DNA from 4 places in the Micromonospora siamensis genome. Region 3 is predicted to be linked to each of the others. Evidence: riboswitches for the same ligand, from Rfam matches in the RefSeq annotation. Region 3 holds a riboswitch; each other region holds the start of a gene.
The links. A riboswitch is a leader RNA that binds a small molecule or an ion and turns the genes downstream of it on or off. The one in region 3 is predicted to bind cyclic di-AMP.
Positions count from the first base shown of each region.

Region 1 (4,187 bases), 3.0 Mb from region 3:
CGCGGTGGCCACCGGCGGTCTCGCTCCGAACGCCGCCAGCCCGACGCCCTGACATCTGGCCCGATCGGGCGTTCGGGGGGACAGCGCGGCCCTCAGCGGGCTGGCATGATCGCCCGGGTGCGGGGGGACGGCGGGGTGACGGGCGCCGCCGGTCCGTCGGACGTGGCCGCCCGTGCCGCACGCCACCACCGCCTGTCGGCCGCGCTGTCCGCGCTCGACGACGCCCGGTTCGAGCGGCTGATCGACGCGGCCACCCCGCTGGGTACGGGCATCGGCGGTCGCACCGCACGGTCGACCGTCGACGGCGTCGCGGTCTTCGTCAAGCAGGTGCCGCTGACCGATCTGGAGCGGCAGGCCGTTCACCGCGGGTCCACCGCGAACGTCTTCGGGCTGCCGCTGTACTACCAGTACGGGGTCGGCTCCACCGGCTTCGGCGCCTGGCGGGAGCTGGCGACGCACACGCTGACCACCGGTTGGGTGCTGGCCGGCGAGGCGAGCGCCTTCCCGCTGCTGTACCACTGGCGGGAGCTGCCCGCCGAGGCGTCCCCGCCGGTGCCGGCGGAGCTCGACCGTTCCGTGCGCTACTGGGGCGGCTCGGCGGCCGTCGCCGAACGGCTGCGGCAGCTCGCCGAGGCGCGGGCCCGGCTGGTGCTCGTCATGGAGCACCTGCCGTACACGGTGCACGAGTGGCTGACCGCGCGGGTCGGTGCGGGCGGCACGGTCGCGGACGCCGCGATCGAGCGGGTCGCCGCCGGCTGGGCGGCGGCGGTGGCCGAGATGCGTACGCGGGGAATGGTGCACTTCGACGCCCACCCGCTCAACGTCCTGACCGACGGCGAGGGCGTCTACGTCGCCGACTTCGGGCTGGCCCTGCACCCGTCGTTCGACCTCTGTGCCGACGAGCGGAGGTTCCTTGCGGCGCACCGCGACTTCGACCGCTACGACACGGCCCGGTACCTGGTCAACTGGCTGGTGGCCGGGTTGCGGCCGGGGGAGGAGCGGGCGGCGGCGATCCGCGCCGTGGTGGCCGGTGACCCGGCGGCGGAACGCTCGGAGCGAGCCGCCCGGATCATCCACCGCTTCGGCCCGCTCGCCGAGCGGATGAACGACTTCTACGCCGGGCTGGTGAACGGTCCGAAGACGACGCCGTATCCGGCCGAGGCGCTCGCTCGGCTCTGGCCCGATGCCGCCGGCGTGCCCGGCCACCCTTGACCGGGCGGTGTCGCCGGCCCGACGGTGACAGGTCCCGGGTGGACGCTGCGTATTCGTGACGTTACCGCGGGTGAGGACAATGGGTCGTCCGATCGTTGTCGAAGGTCCCGCCGGCCGTCGATGAACGGTCACCGACGGTCGCCGAAGGTCCGGTGCGGACCGCCCCGCTCGGCTGGTTCGCCGCAGACCTTCCCGGCCCGCCGGGCGGGGTCGTGGCCCTCCTCGCCGCCGTCCACAACGGTCCTCGCGCTCCGGCATTTTCCCAGTTCAGATGCGCTTTTCCGGGTGTCCTGGTGGGACGTTGCGCGGTCGGATCCACCGACCGAACCAGGCCACGGCGAGAAAAACTCCCGATCGCCCGTCCGGGTGAAGAACTTCACAAGAAGTGGGCAATCGGCACCAACCGCTCCTAGCGTCGAATCCGTCCGCTCCTCGCGGACACCACGGACGGTAACGCCTAATCCTGCCGCCGCCCGTGGTACCTGGACCTCAGGCAGAGAGCGGGGGACCCACACGTTCCTCGGTGCATGACACCTCGGGGTGAAGCCGCCCAGTGCGGCCGGGCTCCTCGGCCCGAACCCGACAGCTCACCTCGTCGGCGTGGAGGAAACGACAGATGGCAACTGATTACCAGGCCCGTCACCGTCGGGCCCGTACGCGTCAGATCACCGGCCGCGTCGCCGTCGGCACGCTGGCCGCCGGTGCCGTCACCGGCGCCATGGCGCTGTTCGGTCCGGCGACCGCGGCGCAGGCGTCCAGTGTCAACTGGGACGCCGTCGCCGCCTGCGAGTCCGGTGGCAACTGGCACATCAACACCGGGAACGGCTTCTACGGAGGCCTGCAGTTCACCCGGAGCACCTGGAACGGGTACGGCGGTCAGAAGTACGCCGCGCGGGCCGACCTGGCCAGCCGCAGCGAGCAGATCGCCATCGCCGAGAAGGTGCTGGACGGTCAGGGCATCGGTGCCTGGCCGGTCTGCGGCAAGAAGGGTGGCTCGACGAAGAGCTACTCGACCAAGTCGGAGGACCGGTCGGAGCGCAAGTCCGAGCAGCGCTCGGAGCGGAAGTCCCAGGACCGGTCGGAGCGTAAGTCCGAGCGGCGTTCCGAGGCGAAGTCCTCCCGCGAGGACCGTGGCGAGCAGCGTGCCTCGCGCGGCACCGAGCGGCGCGAGACCCGCCAGACCCGGTCGGCGTCGAGCGGCGACACCTACGTGGTGCAGTCGGGTGACACCCTCTCGCTGATCGCGGACGCCCGCGACCTGGCGGGTGGCTGGGAGGCGCTGTACGAGCGCAACAAGCGCGTCGTCGGCGACAGCCCGAACCTGATCTTCCCGGGTCAGCGGCTCAGCCTCTGATCCTGCTCGGACCCGAGCGGTCCGAGGTCGGACACCACCGTCAGGCGGTGTCCGGTGGCAGCAACGACGAACGCCCGGCCGGGGTTCCCGGCCGGGCGTTCGTCGCGTCGCGGTGTCAGGCGTACACGTGCACCGGCAGGCCGACCTTGATGGTGCCCCAGAGCCGGTTCATCGCCGGGATGGTCACCCGCACGCAGCCGTGGCTGGCCGGGTAGTTCGGCACCGAGGTGGCGCCGTGGACGGCGTACCCGCGGTAGAAGTAGTTGGGCTTCCACAGCATGCCGAGGTCGCTCTGCCGCCAGCCGTCGATCCGGCGGGTGATCGAGAAGTTGCCCCGCACGGTCGGGGTGCTCGCCTTGCCGCTGGAGGCGTCCAGGATCCGGATCACCTGCCCGTCACGGGCCAGGTAGAGCACCTGCCGGCTCAGGTTGGCCTCCAGCGACAGCCCTGAGTGCCGGTACCGCGGCTTCGGGATCACCGGGCTGCTGAGCTTGGCCCAGGTGTTCGGGCCGACGATGCCGTCCCGGGAGAGCCCGTTGACCTTCTGGAACGCGACGACCGCGTGGAACGTCGACGGCCCGAAGTCGCCGTCGATCGTGCCGAGGTCGTAGTGCAGGGCCGCCAACCGCCGCTGCAGCGTGGTCACCGCGGCACCGCGGGAGCCCTGCCGGAGCGTGGGCTGCGTCGTGGCGAGCGCGTACCGGGCGGTGGCGGTCGCCCCGAGCTCGGTGGTGACCTGGGTGGCCACCTGCGTGACGACCGGCGCCTGCTGCCGGGGCGCGGCCTGGGCGGTCGAGACGGGCAGCAGCAGGCCGCCGGTGGTCGCGAGCGCGACCAGAGCCGCGGCGCGGCGGACACGACTGGTGGGGGGTGACATGGTGATCTCCTTACCCGCTGGTGGACGCCCCCGGACGGCGGTCCGGGCGGACGAGCGGAGCTGGGTCCACGGTAGTCCCGCCGAGCAATCCATGATGTCCCGTCCGCCGGTTCCGGTGATCTCCCGCCACAGTCGGGTGACTCCGCGTACGTGACCGGTGACCTGCGGCGGACGTATCGTGGAACGAGCCGGCGCAACCGTGTCCGGTGCCCGTGGGGAAGGAGTCGGTCGGATGGCCGTCATCCCTTCGCAGGACGCGCTGACCGTACGCCGGCTGCGCCTCGGCATCGGCGTCCTCGGCATCGCCCTGCCGTTCGTGCTGGTGGCCGGCGACGCGCTGCTCACCGGCCGGTTCACGGTGCTCGACTCGATCAGCGCCTACCACCGCACCGGCATGCGCGACGTCTTCGTCGGCAGCCTCTGCGCCATCGGGGTGTTCCTGGTCTGCTACCGCTACGCCCGCCTCGACGACCTGCTCAGCACCGTCGCCGGGGCGCTGGCGATCGCGGTGGCGCTGCTGCCGGTCGCCCCCGCCGACGCGGACCCGACCGAGCGGCTGGTCGGCCGGGCCCACCAGGTCTGCGCCGCCGCGCTGTTCGTGCTGCTGGCGCTCTTCTGCTTCCTCTTCGCCCGCAGCAGCCCCAGCCGGCCCCGGCTACCGGCCGAGAAGCGCGGGCACCACGGGATCTACCGGACCTGCGGGGTGGTCATCCTCGCCGCCGTCGGGCTGGCGCTGGCCAGCAA
Region 1 covers NZ_LT607751.1:3,973,666-3,977,852, reverse strand. The annotation lists gene GA0074704_RS18510 (TIR domain-containing protein) at 1-52, shown strand, start outside; gene GA0074704_RS18505 (hypothetical protein) at 118-1,212, shown strand; cyclic di-AMP (ydaO/yuaA leader) riboswitch at 1,657-1,828, shown strand; gene GA0074704_RS18500 (LysM peptidoglycan-binding domain-containing protein) at 1,829-2,566, shown strand; gene GA0074704_RS18495 (L,D-transpeptidase family protein) at 2,682-3,443, opposite strand; gene GA0074704_RS18490 (DUF998 domain-containing protein) at 3,676-4,187, shown strand, end outside.
Region 1: another riboswitch for cyclic di-AMP. It lies ahead of GA0074704_RS18500 (LysM peptidoglycan-binding domain-containing protein); the one in region 3 lies ahead of GA0074704_RS03290 (C40 family peptidase).

Region 2 (4,187 bases), 510 kb from region 3:
CGGTCGGCCAGCCGACGGGCTGACACCGGCCCGGGAACGACGCGGGCCGCCCCGCGAAGGCGGGACGGCCCGGTGGTACGCGGCACGCGCGCTACAACAGCGAGACGTGCACGTGGTCGGTGTGGTTGGACGGGCCGCTGTACGACTTCCAGCCGGTGGCCGGGAACCAGATCTGCCGGTTCCAGATCACGTAGTAGATGCCGAGCCGGTCCGCGTTGCGCAGCAGGAACGCGGCGAGGTTGTTGCCGTACGTGCGGGTGTCGTCGTTGTGCCACGGACTGAACCCGCTGTTCTGCAACGACCAGTCGCAGGCCCGGCCCTTCGGATGCTCCCACGGCCCACCGGGGCGGTAGCAGCCGACGAAGCGGTCGAAGCCGGCCCGCTTGACCTCCTTGTACATGTGCAGCGTCCGCGGCGTGATGCAGCCCGAGGTGGTCGGGTCGTTCTCGCTGCACGACTCGCGGCGCCACTCCCCGTCGGAGCTGCGGCCGGGGGCGATCCGGGCGACCGGTGAGGTCTCGGAGACCAGGCCACCGGTGAAGCCCTCGCCGCCGACCAGCTCCAGCGACTTCTCCGCCTCGCTGCGGCGCTTGGCGATGATGTTCGTCTGCCGTTGCTGCTCGCGGACCTCGGCGTCGAGGCTGAGCTTGGCCTCCTCGGCCTTGCGCTTGGCCTCGGTCACCTCGGCGAGCTTCTGCTCGTTGACCATGTTGATCTCGTCGAGGACGGCGGCCCGCTTGACGAACGAGTCGGGGGTGTTGCTCTCCAGCAGGACGGCGACCGCGCCGATCCGGCCGGTCCGGTAGGAGGCCGCGGCGATCTGGCCGACCTGCGGGGTGAGCCGGTCCAGCTCGTTCTGTGCCCGACGGACCTCGAGGGCGAGCGCGAGCTGCCGCTTCTTGGACTTGGCCAGCTTGGCCTTGGCCTGGAAGTAGCCCCGGTTGGTCTGCTCCAGCACGTCGTTGAGCAGCGGTGGGTCGTCGTCCTCCTCGTGCCCGGAGGGCTTCGGGTTGGACGGTGCGGCCGTCGCCGGCAGCGGACCGGTGACGATGCTGAGTGCGGTGAGCACGGCCACCACCGGTGTCAGCCAGCGGCGCAGGGGTGCCGTCACAGTGTTCCCTTCCCTCGACCGCCGACCGGGTTAGCTGACGGATTCGGGACGGAAGTTGCCCCGGCCGCTCGCGCGGCTTCACCCCAGAAACCTGGTTCCCCGGCTCGCCGTACGGCGATTGGGCGGTGGCACCGCAGGCGCCGCAGCGCGCCTTCGGCGGTGACCGGCAGCGAGGTTACCCGAGAGCCGGGCATGCGAGCTACGTCCGGAACCCGACCAAAACCGTTATTTCGCAGTAGCCATCGGTAACCAGTGACACGTTTATCAACGGTGGTGGCGTGATCGGTCACGCTGTGCAGTGTCACCATGCGTCGTCCGTACTCCTCTCCGGATCGGGCCACCGGGCGGGGGCCGGGGCGGTGGGGGTGCGCGGCGCGCTCAGCGCCTCCAGCGCGACCGCCCGGTCGGCGGCCGGCCGGCGGGACCCGGCAGCGGCGGCCGGTGCGGGGTCCACCGGGTCGTCGGTGTCCCGGCCGGCGGTGGTCACCAGGGCGGCCAGGCCGGTGGTGAGCGGCACCGCCGCGATCAGCCCCAGCGTCGCCACCGCGCTGCGGACGATCTCCTGGGCCATGAACTCGCTGGTCAGGATCTGGCCGACCGGGCGGGAGTCGGCGACCAGCAGGAGCAGCAACGGCAGCGAGGCGCCCGCGTACGCCAGCACGATGGTGTTGACGGTGGAGGCGATGTGCGCCCGGCCGACCCGGGTGGCCGCCCGGTAGAGCTGGCGGCGGGACAGCCCGGGGTTGGCGTGCGCCAGCTCGGTGACGGTCGCCGCCTGGGTGACGGTCACGTCGTCGAGCACGCCGAGCGAGCCGATCACGATGCCGGCCAGCAGCAGGCCGTGCAGGTCGACGTCCTGCTGGAACATCGACAGCGTGGTGGCGTCCTCGCTGCCGTACCCGGTCAGGTGGGTGGCGGCGGTGGCCAGCGTCCCGAGTACGCCGGTGAGCACCAGGCTGCCCAGGGTGCCCAGCACCGCCACCGAGGTCTGCGCGGTGACCCCGTGGGTGAGGTACAGCACCACGAACATGATCAGGGCGGAGCCGGTGACGGCGACCAGCAGCGGCGAGCGGCCAGCGCTGATCCCGGGCAGCACGAAGCCGAGCAGGACGGCGAAGCTCGCGGCCAGGCCGCCGAGCGCGGCCAGCCCGCGCCACCGGCCGAACGCGACGATGGCGGCGGCGAAGACCACCACCAGCCAGACCAGCGGCGCTCCGCGCTGGTGCTCGGCGATCTGGTAGCTGCTCTCCGACGGGTCCGCCGGATCGGCGAGCTTCACCAGGACGATCTCGTCGCCCGCGGCCACCTCCGGGGCGCCCGGCCCGGCCGGCAGCGGGGTCTCGACCTCACGGCCGGCGTCCGGGCCCTGCTCCACGCGTACGGTGACCGTGCCGCACGGTCCGTCCCGCCCGGTCGGGCCGCCCTCCGGGGTCTCCGGTGCCGGAGGGCACTCCTGCGAGACCACCCGGACCGCCGTGCCGTGGTGGCGGGGCACGTCGGAGCCGGGGTCGCGGTCCGGGGTGCTCCGGGGCCAGAGCGCCACCGCGGCGACCACGGTGAGGACGAAGAGCGGCACCACGGTCGCGACGAGGATCCGCCGCACCCGGGGTGGCGCGGGCGGAGCGGGGTGACCGTGGTCGGCGCCCATGGCGGATTCTCCTGACGTTCTCCGAACGGGATACGGCTGAGCGCGTCGGCCGGTTCACCGCGCCTCGGCGCAGCGGCGGGGAGTCGGGCGCGCAACGGCGCGGCATCGCCCGGAATGGTAGCCAGGCCGGCCGGGCACCGTCCGGGTCAGCTCTCGACGACCCGGACGGTGCCCATCATGCCGCCGTCCTCGTGGTCGAGGGTGTGGCAGTGGTAGACGCTGCGCCCGGGCAGGTCGGTGAAGGCGATCCGCAGCCGTACCCAGCCGCCCGCCGGCACGGTCACCACGTCCTGCCGGACCGCGACCGGCGGTGCGCCGGTGCTGTCGGCCATGACCTGGAACGGGCGGGTGTGCAGGTGGAACGGGTGGTCCTGGCCGGTCCCGTTCAGCACCGTCCACTCCTCGACGCTGCCCAGCGGCACGACCTGGTCGTCGCGGTCCGGGTCGAACCCGCGGCCGTCCACGGTCCAACGCATCCCGCCCGGACCCATCGCGCTGCCGAGGGTGAGCCGCCGTCGTCGGGTCACCGGGCCGGGCAGCGGGGGTGCCGGGTCGGGTCGGACCGGCGCCGCCGGCGGCTCGGTGGGCGGGCCGGTCACCGCCACGGTGGCCAGGGTGACCGGGCCGTCGCCGGCCGCGCCCATGCCCATGCCCATGCCCATCCCCATGCCGCCGTTCGCGCGGAGGCCGGCCGCCGAAAGCAGCGGGTACCGGCCGGCCGTGCCGGTGCGTAGCCACAGGTCGGCGCGGTTGCCCGGGGCCAGCACCAGGGGCTGGTCGGCGGCGGTGGCGGGCAGGTACCAGCCGTCGAACGCCAGCCGGTCGACCGCCGGGCCGGCCAGGTCCAGCCGGAGCACCCGACCCGCGCAGGCGTTCACGATCCGCCAGCGTTCCACCGCGCCGGTCCGGACGTCGATCACCGGCTGGTGCTCGCCGTTGACCAGCACCAGTTCGCCCAGGCGCCCGGTGGACGCGGCCATCGGGTCGGGGGCGCGGACCCGGCCGGACCCGTCGAGGCTGGTGTCGGTGACCACCAGCAGCCGTTCGGCCACCGCCGCGGCCGGTTCGTCCTCGACGACGAGCGCGCCGACCAGGCCGGCGAAGACCTGGTCTGCCACGGAGCCGTGGTGGTGCGGGTGGTACCAGAACGTGCCGGCCGGGTGGTCCGCCGGGATCCGGAACGCGTAGTCGGCGGTGTCGCCGGGCGGTACCGACCGGAACGGGTCGTCGCCGTCGCCGAGCGGGGAGACGTGCAGGCCGTGGGTGTGCAGGCTGGTCGCCATCGGCAGCCGGTTCTCCAGGCGTACCCGGAGCAGGTCGCCGGGGCGGACCCGCAGCGTCGGGCCGGGCGACCGGCCGTTCCAGCCCCAGGCCCGGGTGTCCCGCCCGGCCAGGCGTACCCCGGCGGCGGCCACCAGGCGTACGTCG
Region 2 covers NZ_LT607751.1:1,219,577-1,223,763, forward strand. The annotation lists gene GA0074704_RS05730 (carbonic anhydrase) at 1-23, shown strand, start outside; gene GA0074704_RS05735 (coiled-coil domain-containing protein) at 92-1,111, opposite strand; cyclic di-AMP (ydaO/yuaA leader) riboswitch at 1,116-1,246, opposite strand; gene GA0074704_RS05740 (YibE/F family protein) at 1,413-2,759, opposite strand; gene GA0074704_RS05745 (multicopper oxidase family protein) at 2,906-4,187, opposite strand, start outside.
Region 2: another riboswitch for cyclic di-AMP. It lies ahead of GA0074704_RS05735 (coiled-coil domain-containing protein); the one in region 3 lies ahead of GA0074704_RS03290 (C40 family peptidase).

Region 3 (4,187 bases):
CGGGATGGTGGTCTTTCCGGGCTTCGGGGTCACCACGAAGCCGTGCGTCCACTTTGCGGTGGGCGCCGAGGCCGGGTTGTGGAACCACGCCTTCTGGCCGAGGTACCAGATGGCCGTCCAGTCGCCCTCGATGCCGGCCAGGGCGTACGTCTGACCGGCCGAGACGCGGGCGCCGTGGTCGGAGACGTACATGGTGTCGGGTGTCCCGTCCGGGCGCAGCCCCGGGTCGTTGACCAGCGGCGCGGCGAGGCTCGGCGCGGTACGCAGGATCACCGAGGACGACCCGCGCAGCGGGCAGGGTGCGGCCGGCGGGGTCGGCTTCGGCACACCGGGCGGCTGCTGGTTGCAACCGGTGAAGGCCGGCTGGTTGGTGGCGAAGTCCGGGTCGATGGTGACGAGGCCGGTGTGCGGGGTGCCGGTCGAGCGGAACGGCGCCTTCATCAGGTCGAAGTAGTGCGACCAGTCCCAGTACGGCCCCGGGTCCCAGTGCATGCCGCGTACCGTGCCGGCGGTGGTGCCGGGGACGTTGTCGTGGCCGATGATGTGCTGGCGGTCCAGCGGGATCTGGAAACGCAGCGCCAGGTGCCGGACCAGCTTGGCCGACGTCCGGTACATCGCCTCGGTGTACCAGGTGCCGTGCCCGGCGAAGCCCTCGTGCTCGATGCCGATGGACTTGGCGTTGACGTACCAGTTGCCGGCGTGCCAGCCGACGTCCTTGGCCTTGATGTGCTGGGCGACGTAGCCGTCGACCGAGCGCAGCGTGTAGTGCCAGCCGAGGTAGGTCACCGTCTGGACCAGCTTCACGCTCGGGCCGAAGTAGCCCTCGGTGTCGTGGATGACGATGTACTCGATCTTCTGCTGGGACGGCCGGTTGCCGATGTCGTGGTTGCCGTAGTCGCCCGCGGCCGGCCCGTACTGCCCGTAGGGCGCGGGGACCCACTCGCAGGCCAGCCGGACCGGGCACTCCAGACCGTCCGGCCGCTCGGCGCGGCGCAGCCCCAGCCGGTGCAGCCCCGACTCGTCCGGCGTGACGGCGGTGGCGGCGAGGTCGACCCGCTGACCGTCGTCGGTGGTCCGGGCCGCACCGAGGCCGATCTGGTCGTACACCTCGTCGGCGAAGGCCGCCGCGGCGTCCTCGGTGTCCGCGCCGGAGTACCGGGCCACCGCGGCGTACCAGGCCGCGGGGTCGCCGCCGGCGCCGACCGGCCCGCCCAGCTCCTTCTGGTACGACGCGAGCAGCGCCGCGCCACCGCGGATGTTGGCGCTCGCGTCGGTGCGCAGGACCTCCACGGGGAGGCCGGTGAGCGCGGCGGCGGCGTCGACGGTCTGCAGGGACGCCCGGGGCAGCGCGTCGCCGGCGGGTGCGGCGGCGACGGCCGGGTCCAGGGTGAGCGGGCGGGAGTCGTCGCCGCGCGGGTCCTCGTCGGTGTCCACGTGGGCGCTGGACGGGGTCGACGCGACCTGCTCGGCGTCGGTGAGGTGCATCGGGCCGTAGCCGCCGCTGGTGCTCGGTTGCCCGGCGTGGGTGTCCCACCGGGACTCCAGGTAGGAGACGCCGAGCAGGACGGTCTCCGGGACGCCGTACTCGGCCGCTGCCGCGGCGTACTGCTGCTGCCGGTCGCCGGGTTCGGCGGCCGCGTCGGTGCGGGGTGCGGCGGTGGTGGGGCCGCCGGCCACGAGGACGCTGGCCGCGGCGGCGGTGGCCGCCAGCAGCAGCCGTCTCCGTGTCGGGCCGGATGAGAGGTGCATCGAACCTCCTGATCGCCGATGGTTGCCTGCTCCCTCACCCTCGCCGCTGCATGGGTTCCGGTCAATACCTTGCAGGAATATGGGTGTCTACGAAAAAAAGCTTCGGCAGTTGGCGGCCGGGTTGCCGCATCTGGCGGCGGGGCGGGTTGCGGACGGACAACGACGATCCCTAATCTGATGAGTCGTCGACCGGTGCGCATCGCCCAACCCGGGCGGTGGCGGTCCGACACCGCCGAGTCGCCCGCGGGCGAGCCGGGGACCCAGGTACGCCGGGGTGAATCCGCAGCCACTGCGGTAGGGCGACCCCTTCCCGCCCGAACCCGTCAGCTAACCCGGTAGGCGGTCGACGTGAAGGAGTACGTCTCCCGGTGGCACACCATGCCCCGCGGCCGCCGTCGGCCCGGCCGGTCCCCGGCCATCCGGCGGCTGCGCCGCGCCCACGCTGGTCCCGCTTCACCACCGCACTCGCCGCCCTGGCCGGCGTCGCCGTCGTCCTGACCGGTGGCGCCACGGTGGCCCACGCCGAGCCGTCGGTCACCGAGATCGAGCAGCAGATCGACCGGGACTGGAACCGGCTCGAACCGATCATCGAACAGCACAACGCGACCCGGGCGGACCTGGCCGTCAAGCGCCGCCAGGCCGACGCCCTCGCCCGGCGGATCGAACCGCTCCAGCTCCAGGTCGACCTGGCGATGAACCAGGTCAGCGGCCTCGCCGCCGAGGCGTACAAGGGCGACAACCTCTCCGCCGTCAACGCGCTGCTGGCCAGCCGTACCCCCAGCGAGGTGGTCGACGGCCTGGAACTGCTCGACCGGTTCGCCGACCGCCAGCAGCGCCAGGTGCGTACGGTCGCCCAGCTCCGCGACGAACTGGCCGCGCAGAAACAGCCACTGGACCGGATGGTCGCCCAGCTCACCCGCACCGAGGCGCAGCTCGCCGCGAAGAAGCGGCAGATCAACGCCGAGATCGACCGGCTACAGAAGCTGCGGCTCACCACGTACGGCAACGGCGGCGGCGGGCCGCTGCGCCCCGCCCCCTGCCCCGCGACCTGGCCCGGCGGCGACGCCGGAGCCGTGGTCAAGTTCGCCTGCGCCCAGATCGGCAAGCCGTACGTCTGGGGCGCCGAGGGGCCGAACGCGTTCGACTGCTCCGGCCTGGTGCTCGCCGCCTGGGCGAAGGCCGGGGTGAGCCTGCCGCACAACGCCCGCCAGCAGCGCCAGGTGACGGCCAGGGTCAGCCGTGCCGACCTGCGCCCCGGCGACCTGGTCTTCTACTACCCCGACCTGCACCACGTCGGCATGTACGTCGGCAACGGCTGGGTGGTGCACGCCTCCCAGGCCGGCGTCCCGATCAAGATGAAGCGCGTCGACGACGGCCCGGTCAACAGCTACGGCCGCCCCTGAGGGGCACGCGGGAGCGCCTGGCCGGCCGGATCAACGGGTCGGCCAGGTGCGCCACTGCTGCCAGGAGCGGCTCGGCGTCGGGCCGCGCTGCCCCTGGTAGCGGGAGCCGTAGACCGCCGAGCCGTACGGGTGCTCGGCCGGCGACGAGAGCCGGAAGATGCAGAGCTGGCCGATCTTCATGCCCGGCCAGAGCGTGATCGGCAGGTTCGCCACGTTGGACAGCTCCAGCGTGACGTGGCCGGAGAAGCCCGGGTCGATGAAGCCGGCGGTCGAGTGGGTGAGCAGGCCGAGCCGGCCCAGGCTCGACTTGCCCTCCAGCCGGGCGGCCAACTGGTCGCCGAGGGTGACGACCTCCAGCGTGGAGGCGAGCACGAACTCGCCCGGGTGCAGCACGAACGGCTCGCCGTCCGGCACCTCCACCGCCGAGGTCAGGTCGTCCTGCTGTGCCGACGGGTCGATGTGGGTGTAGAGGTGGTTGTTGAAGACCCGGAAGAGCCGGTCCAGGCGTACGTCGATGCTGGACGGCTGCACCAGCGTGGGCTCGAACGGCTCCAACGCGAGCGAGCCCGCCTTGATCTCGGAGACCAGGTCGCGGTCGGAGAGCAGCATCGCACCACCATAGCGATGCGACACGGGCACGATCGGGGTGGGTGACCTGCGTGTCGGACTGCGAATTAGAACGCATGTTCGATAGACTGTCGGCATGGCTTCCTGGTCCGCTTTCGCCGCCGACGAGCCCCGACTCGCCGACGGGATCCGCCTTCTCCTCCAGCAGTACGGTCCCGGTTTCGGCTACCTGGCCACCGTCCGCGCCGACGGCGGTCCCCGCGTCCACCCGGTCTCGCCGGTGATCACCGACGAGGGGCTGTTCTGCTTCGTCATCGACTCGCCCAAGCGGCGTGACCTCGAACGTGACGGCCGCTACGCGCTGCACTCGTTCCCCGCCGAGGAGAGCGACGACGAGGCGTACGTGGCCGGCCACGCCCGGCCGGTCACCGACCCCGCTCGGCTCGCCCGGGTGGCCCGGGCCGGGCG
Region 3 covers NZ_LT607751.1:714,256-718,442, forward strand. The annotation lists gene GA0074704_RS03285 (N-acetylmuramoyl-L-alanine amidase) at 1-1,749, opposite strand, end outside; cyclic di-AMP (ydaO/yuaA leader) riboswitch at 1,970-2,107, shown strand; gene GA0074704_RS03290 (C40 family peptidase) at 2,118-3,152, shown strand; gene dcd (dCTP deaminase) at 3,183-3,761, opposite strand; gene GA0074704_RS03300 (pyridoxamine 5'-phosphate oxidase family protein) at 3,856-4,187, shown strand, end outside.

Region 4 (4,187 bases), 1.7 Mb from region 3:
TTGCCAGGATGCCGGTGGGTGGGCGAGGATCGGGCCACCTACCAGTGGGGGAGACGCGGTGCTCACGCGGGACACGTTCGGCTACACCGTGCAGGCGCGGTGCACGGTGGCGGACGCGCTGGCGTTGCTGAGCGACCTGACCCGGCAGGGGGAGCTGCATCCCCTGATCGTCCGGGTCCGCCGGCTGCCGCCCCGCCCCGGCGCCCGGGCCAGCTACGCGATCACCGATCGGCTGGCGGTCGGGCCGCTGCACTTCCCGGTCACCTACCAGGCCGACGTCCTGGTCGCCACCGAGGACGAGATCGTCACGGTGGCCCGGCAACAGCCGGCGACGACGGTACGCAACCACACCCGGTTGCGCCCGGAGCCCGACGGGCTGCTCCGGATCGACGTCGAGATCACCCTCTCCGCGCCGGCGCCGCTGTTCGCGTACGCCTTCCGCCAGGCCCGGTCGGCGCACCTGGCGCTGGCCACCCGGCTCGGCGCGGCGCTGGAGGAGGACGCCGCCCCGGCCACCGGCTGACCCGCGACGGTCAGCTCCGTCGCCGGGCCGCCGGTCGCCGCCGGCCCCACGGCTTGTAGGTCGAGACGGCCGTGGCGACCAGCAGCAGGCTGGTGGAGATCGCCGGCGGGACGATCAGGTCGGCCCGATCATGGCCGTCGAGGTGCGGCGCCGCCGCGCCGACCGCCCGCAGTCGCGGGGTGAGCAGCAGCAGGACCAGCCCCAGCATGACCGTGGTGAGCACCAGCTTGACCAGCACCCACCGCCAGCGCAGCAGCCCCCACGGGGTGAGCACGGCACTGGCCACGCCGACCAGCCAGACCAGCACGCTCAGCGGGGCGAAGAGGTAGGTGACCAGGAGTCCGGCCGCCGGATAGACCACTGTGGGCTCGGCGCCGCGCCAGCCGGCGAGGCCGAGGGTGAGCAGCACCAGGTCCGCGCCGAGCCAACCCAGCGAGGTGACCAGGTGCAGGGTGAGCAGGGCCTTGCGCCCGGCGGGGGAGAGTCGGCTCATGCTTCCCGATGCTCGCCGCCCGGGCCCGCCACGTCGTGGCCCGGGCGGCGACATCCGGCGTACGTCCCGGAGCGTAGACCGGTCAGTAGACCGACAGGTGCACGTGGTTGGTGTGGTCGCTGGACGGGTCCCCACCGGCCCCGCTGTACGACTTCCACCCGCTGCTGGGCAGCCAGATCTGCCGGTACCAGATCACGTAGAGCACGGCGAGCCGGTCGGCGTTGCGGATGAAGTAGGCGGCCAGGTTGTCGCCGTACGTCTTGTCCCCGCCGGTGGCGTCGCCGCCGAAGCCGCCCTTCTCGGCGGCGAAGTCGCAGGCCCGACCCTTGGGGTGCTCGCCGGATCCGCTGGGGCGGTGGCAGGAGACGTACCGGGTGAAGCCGGCGGCCTTGGCCTGCTCCAGGGCGTGCAGGGTGCGCGGGGTGATGCAGCCGCTGGCCGGGGTGGGGTCGTCGATGCTGCAGGACTCGGGCGGCCACGAGCCGTCGGAGTTGCGGGGGGCCGGATCGGCGTTGGCGGAGGAGGTGCCGCCGGTGCCGTCGCCGCCGCCGGAGGAGCTGCTGCGCCGCGCGGCGGCGGCCTCCCGCTTGGCCTCGGCCGCGGCGACCTCCAGGGCCTCCTCGGCCTGCTGCTTGCGCTTGGCCATCACCAGCACCTGCTTGCGCTGCTCGACGATCTCGCCGTCCAGGGCGACCTTGGTGCGGTTGGCCCGGTCCCGGGTGTCGAGCAGTCCGCGCAGCGCCCGGTCCTCGTTGGCGGCCACCTGGTCGAGCGTGGCGGCGCGTTCCATGAACGCGTCGGGGCTGCCGCTGTTGAGCAGCACCGCGGCCGTGCCGAGCCGGCCGGTCCGGTACGCCACCCCGGCGATCTCGCCGACCTTGGCGTCGCGGACGCCCAGCTCGCCCTCGATGGTCTTGAGCTGGGTCGCGAGGTCCTTCTGCCGTTTGGTGGAGCGGGCCAGCGCGGTCCGGGCGTCGATCCAGCCCTTGCTGGCGGCGTCGAGTTGTTCGCGCAGCTTCTCGGTGCCGCCCTCGTCGTCGCCGTTGGGCGCCTTGGCGGCGGCGAGCGGGCCGACGGCGGGCGCGGCGAGGGCGGGGGTGACCGGGCCGACGCCGGTGCCGAGGGCGAGCGTCGTCACCATCAGGGCCGCCACCCGGGCGGCGGTACGTCGTACGGGGCCCACTACTGGCATGCACATGTCCTTCCGTCAGCCGCCGACCGGGTTAGCTGACGGGTTCGGGACGGAAGATCCCTACCGCTGACGCGGATGCACCCCACGGACGTGGTTCCCCGGCTCGCCATGGCGGGCGATTAGGCGGCGGCCGCCGCAGGCGCCGGAGGGCGCCGCCCGGCGGTGGCCGTGGCCGAGCCTACCGGCGCGGCGACGGCCGCATGCGGCGCGGCTCCCCGCAACGCGCGGGGCAAGAGTTGCAAATGGGGCATAAGACCACGATAGCCGGAAAGAATTAAGCCTGTGCTAATCACCACTCGATCGACCCGCAGGCGCCGGCTGACGCTCCGGGTTCGACCTGCAACGTCGCGTGGTCGATCCGGAAGTCCTCGTGCAGCGCCACCCGGGCGGCCCGCAGCACCGTACCCACCTCCGCGCCGGGCACCATGGTCAGGTGCGCCGAGGCGACGTCCATGCCGGAGGTGAGCGTCCAGACGTGCAGGTCGTGCACCTCGGCGACACCGGGCACCGCGGTCAGCCGGTCGTGCACGGCGGTCACCTGGAGGTGGTCCGGGGCGGCCTGGACCAGGATCCGCACGGCGGCCCGCCCCAGCCGCCAGGTGCGGGGCAGGATGAACACGCCGATCGCGATCGCCACCACCGGGTCGGCCCACCACCAGCCGGTCAGCGCGATCAGCAGCGCCGCGGCGATCACGCCGAGCGAGCCGAGCAGGTCCCCGAGCACCTCCAGGTACGCCCCGCGCAGGTTGATGCTCTCCTGGGCGCCGGGGCGCAGCAGGGCGAAGGCGACCAGGTTGGCGAGCAGGCCGGCCACGGCCACCGCGAGCATCGGCGCGGCCAGCACCTGCGGTGGGTCACCGAAGCGGCGGACCGCCTCGACCAGGACGTAGAGCGCGACCCCGAAGAGCAGCACGGCGTTGGCCAGCGCGGCCAGCACCTCCAGCCGGTAGAGGCCGAAGGTGCGCTGCGGATCGTCGGTGGCCCGCCGGGTCGCGGTGATCGCGGCCAGGGCCATGCCGATGCCGAGGACGTCGGTGAACATGTGCCCGGCGTCGGAGAGCAGGGCCAGCGAGCCGGTCGCGAAGGCCGCCACCGCCTCCACCAGCATCAGCGCGGTGAGCAGGCCGAAGGCGGCCCAGAGCCGGCCGCGGTGGCGCTGCGCGGCGTTGCTGACCGCGCCCTGGTGGTCATGACCTGCGCCCACGCCCACACCCTCCGTCCTAGCCGCGAACCCAGCCCAATCTATGTTCACATTGCAATATGTGCAACTGACGGGTCGGGTGCCCGACCGAGGTGCTCACCCGGCCCGTCAGGACGCGTCGAGCACGGTCAGCCGCTGGGTGGCCCGGGACAGCGCGACGTAGAGCGTGCGTACCCCGGACGGCTCGGCCCGGATCTCGCCCGGCGCGACCAGCACCACCCCGTCGTACTCCATGCCCTTGGACTGGAGGCTGTTCACCACCTGCAACCGCGGGTCGGTGACCCCGGCCAGCCAGCCGGCGACCTCGTCGCGGCGCGGCACCGGCGCGATCACGCCCACCGTCCCCTCCACCTCGCCCAGCAGCGCGGCGACCGCCTCGACGGTCGCCGCCGGCAGCTGCGCCGCCGGCACCGAACGCTGCACCGGGTCCACGCCGGTGGAGCGCACCGCGGTGGGCAGCGCGAGGTCCGGGTGCAGCCGGCGGATCTCCGCCGCCGCCACCGCGAAGATCTCCGCCGAGTTCCGGTAGTTGGTGGTCAGCGTGAACCGGTGCCGGCGGCGCCGCCCCAACGCCTGGTCCCGGGCCCGGTCCAGCTCGTCCGGGTCGCCCGCCCAGGCCGTCTGCGCCGGATCACCGACCACCGTCCAGGACGCCAGCCGGCCCCGCCGGCCCACCATCCGCCACTGCATCGGCGAGACGTCCTGCGACTCGTCGACCACCACGTGGGCGAAGTCGCGGTAGTCCTCCGGCCGCTCCCGGGCCGCCTCCCGGGCGGCC
Region 4 covers NZ_LT607751.1:5,270,622-5,274,808, reverse strand. The annotation lists gene GA0074704_RS23945 (hypothetical protein) at 59-523, shown strand; gene GA0074704_RS23940 (hypothetical protein) at 534-1,016, opposite strand; gene GA0074704_RS23935 (coiled-coil domain-containing protein) at 1,099-2,208, opposite strand; cyclic di-AMP (ydaO/yuaA leader) riboswitch at 2,213-2,344, opposite strand; gene GA0074704_RS23930 (cation diffusion facilitator family transporter) at 2,498-3,412, opposite strand; gene GA0074704_RS23925 (HelD family protein) at 3,518-4,187, opposite strand, start outside.
Region 4: another riboswitch for cyclic di-AMP. It lies ahead of GA0074704_RS23935 (coiled-coil domain-containing protein); the one in region 3 lies ahead of GA0074704_RS03290 (C40 family peptidase).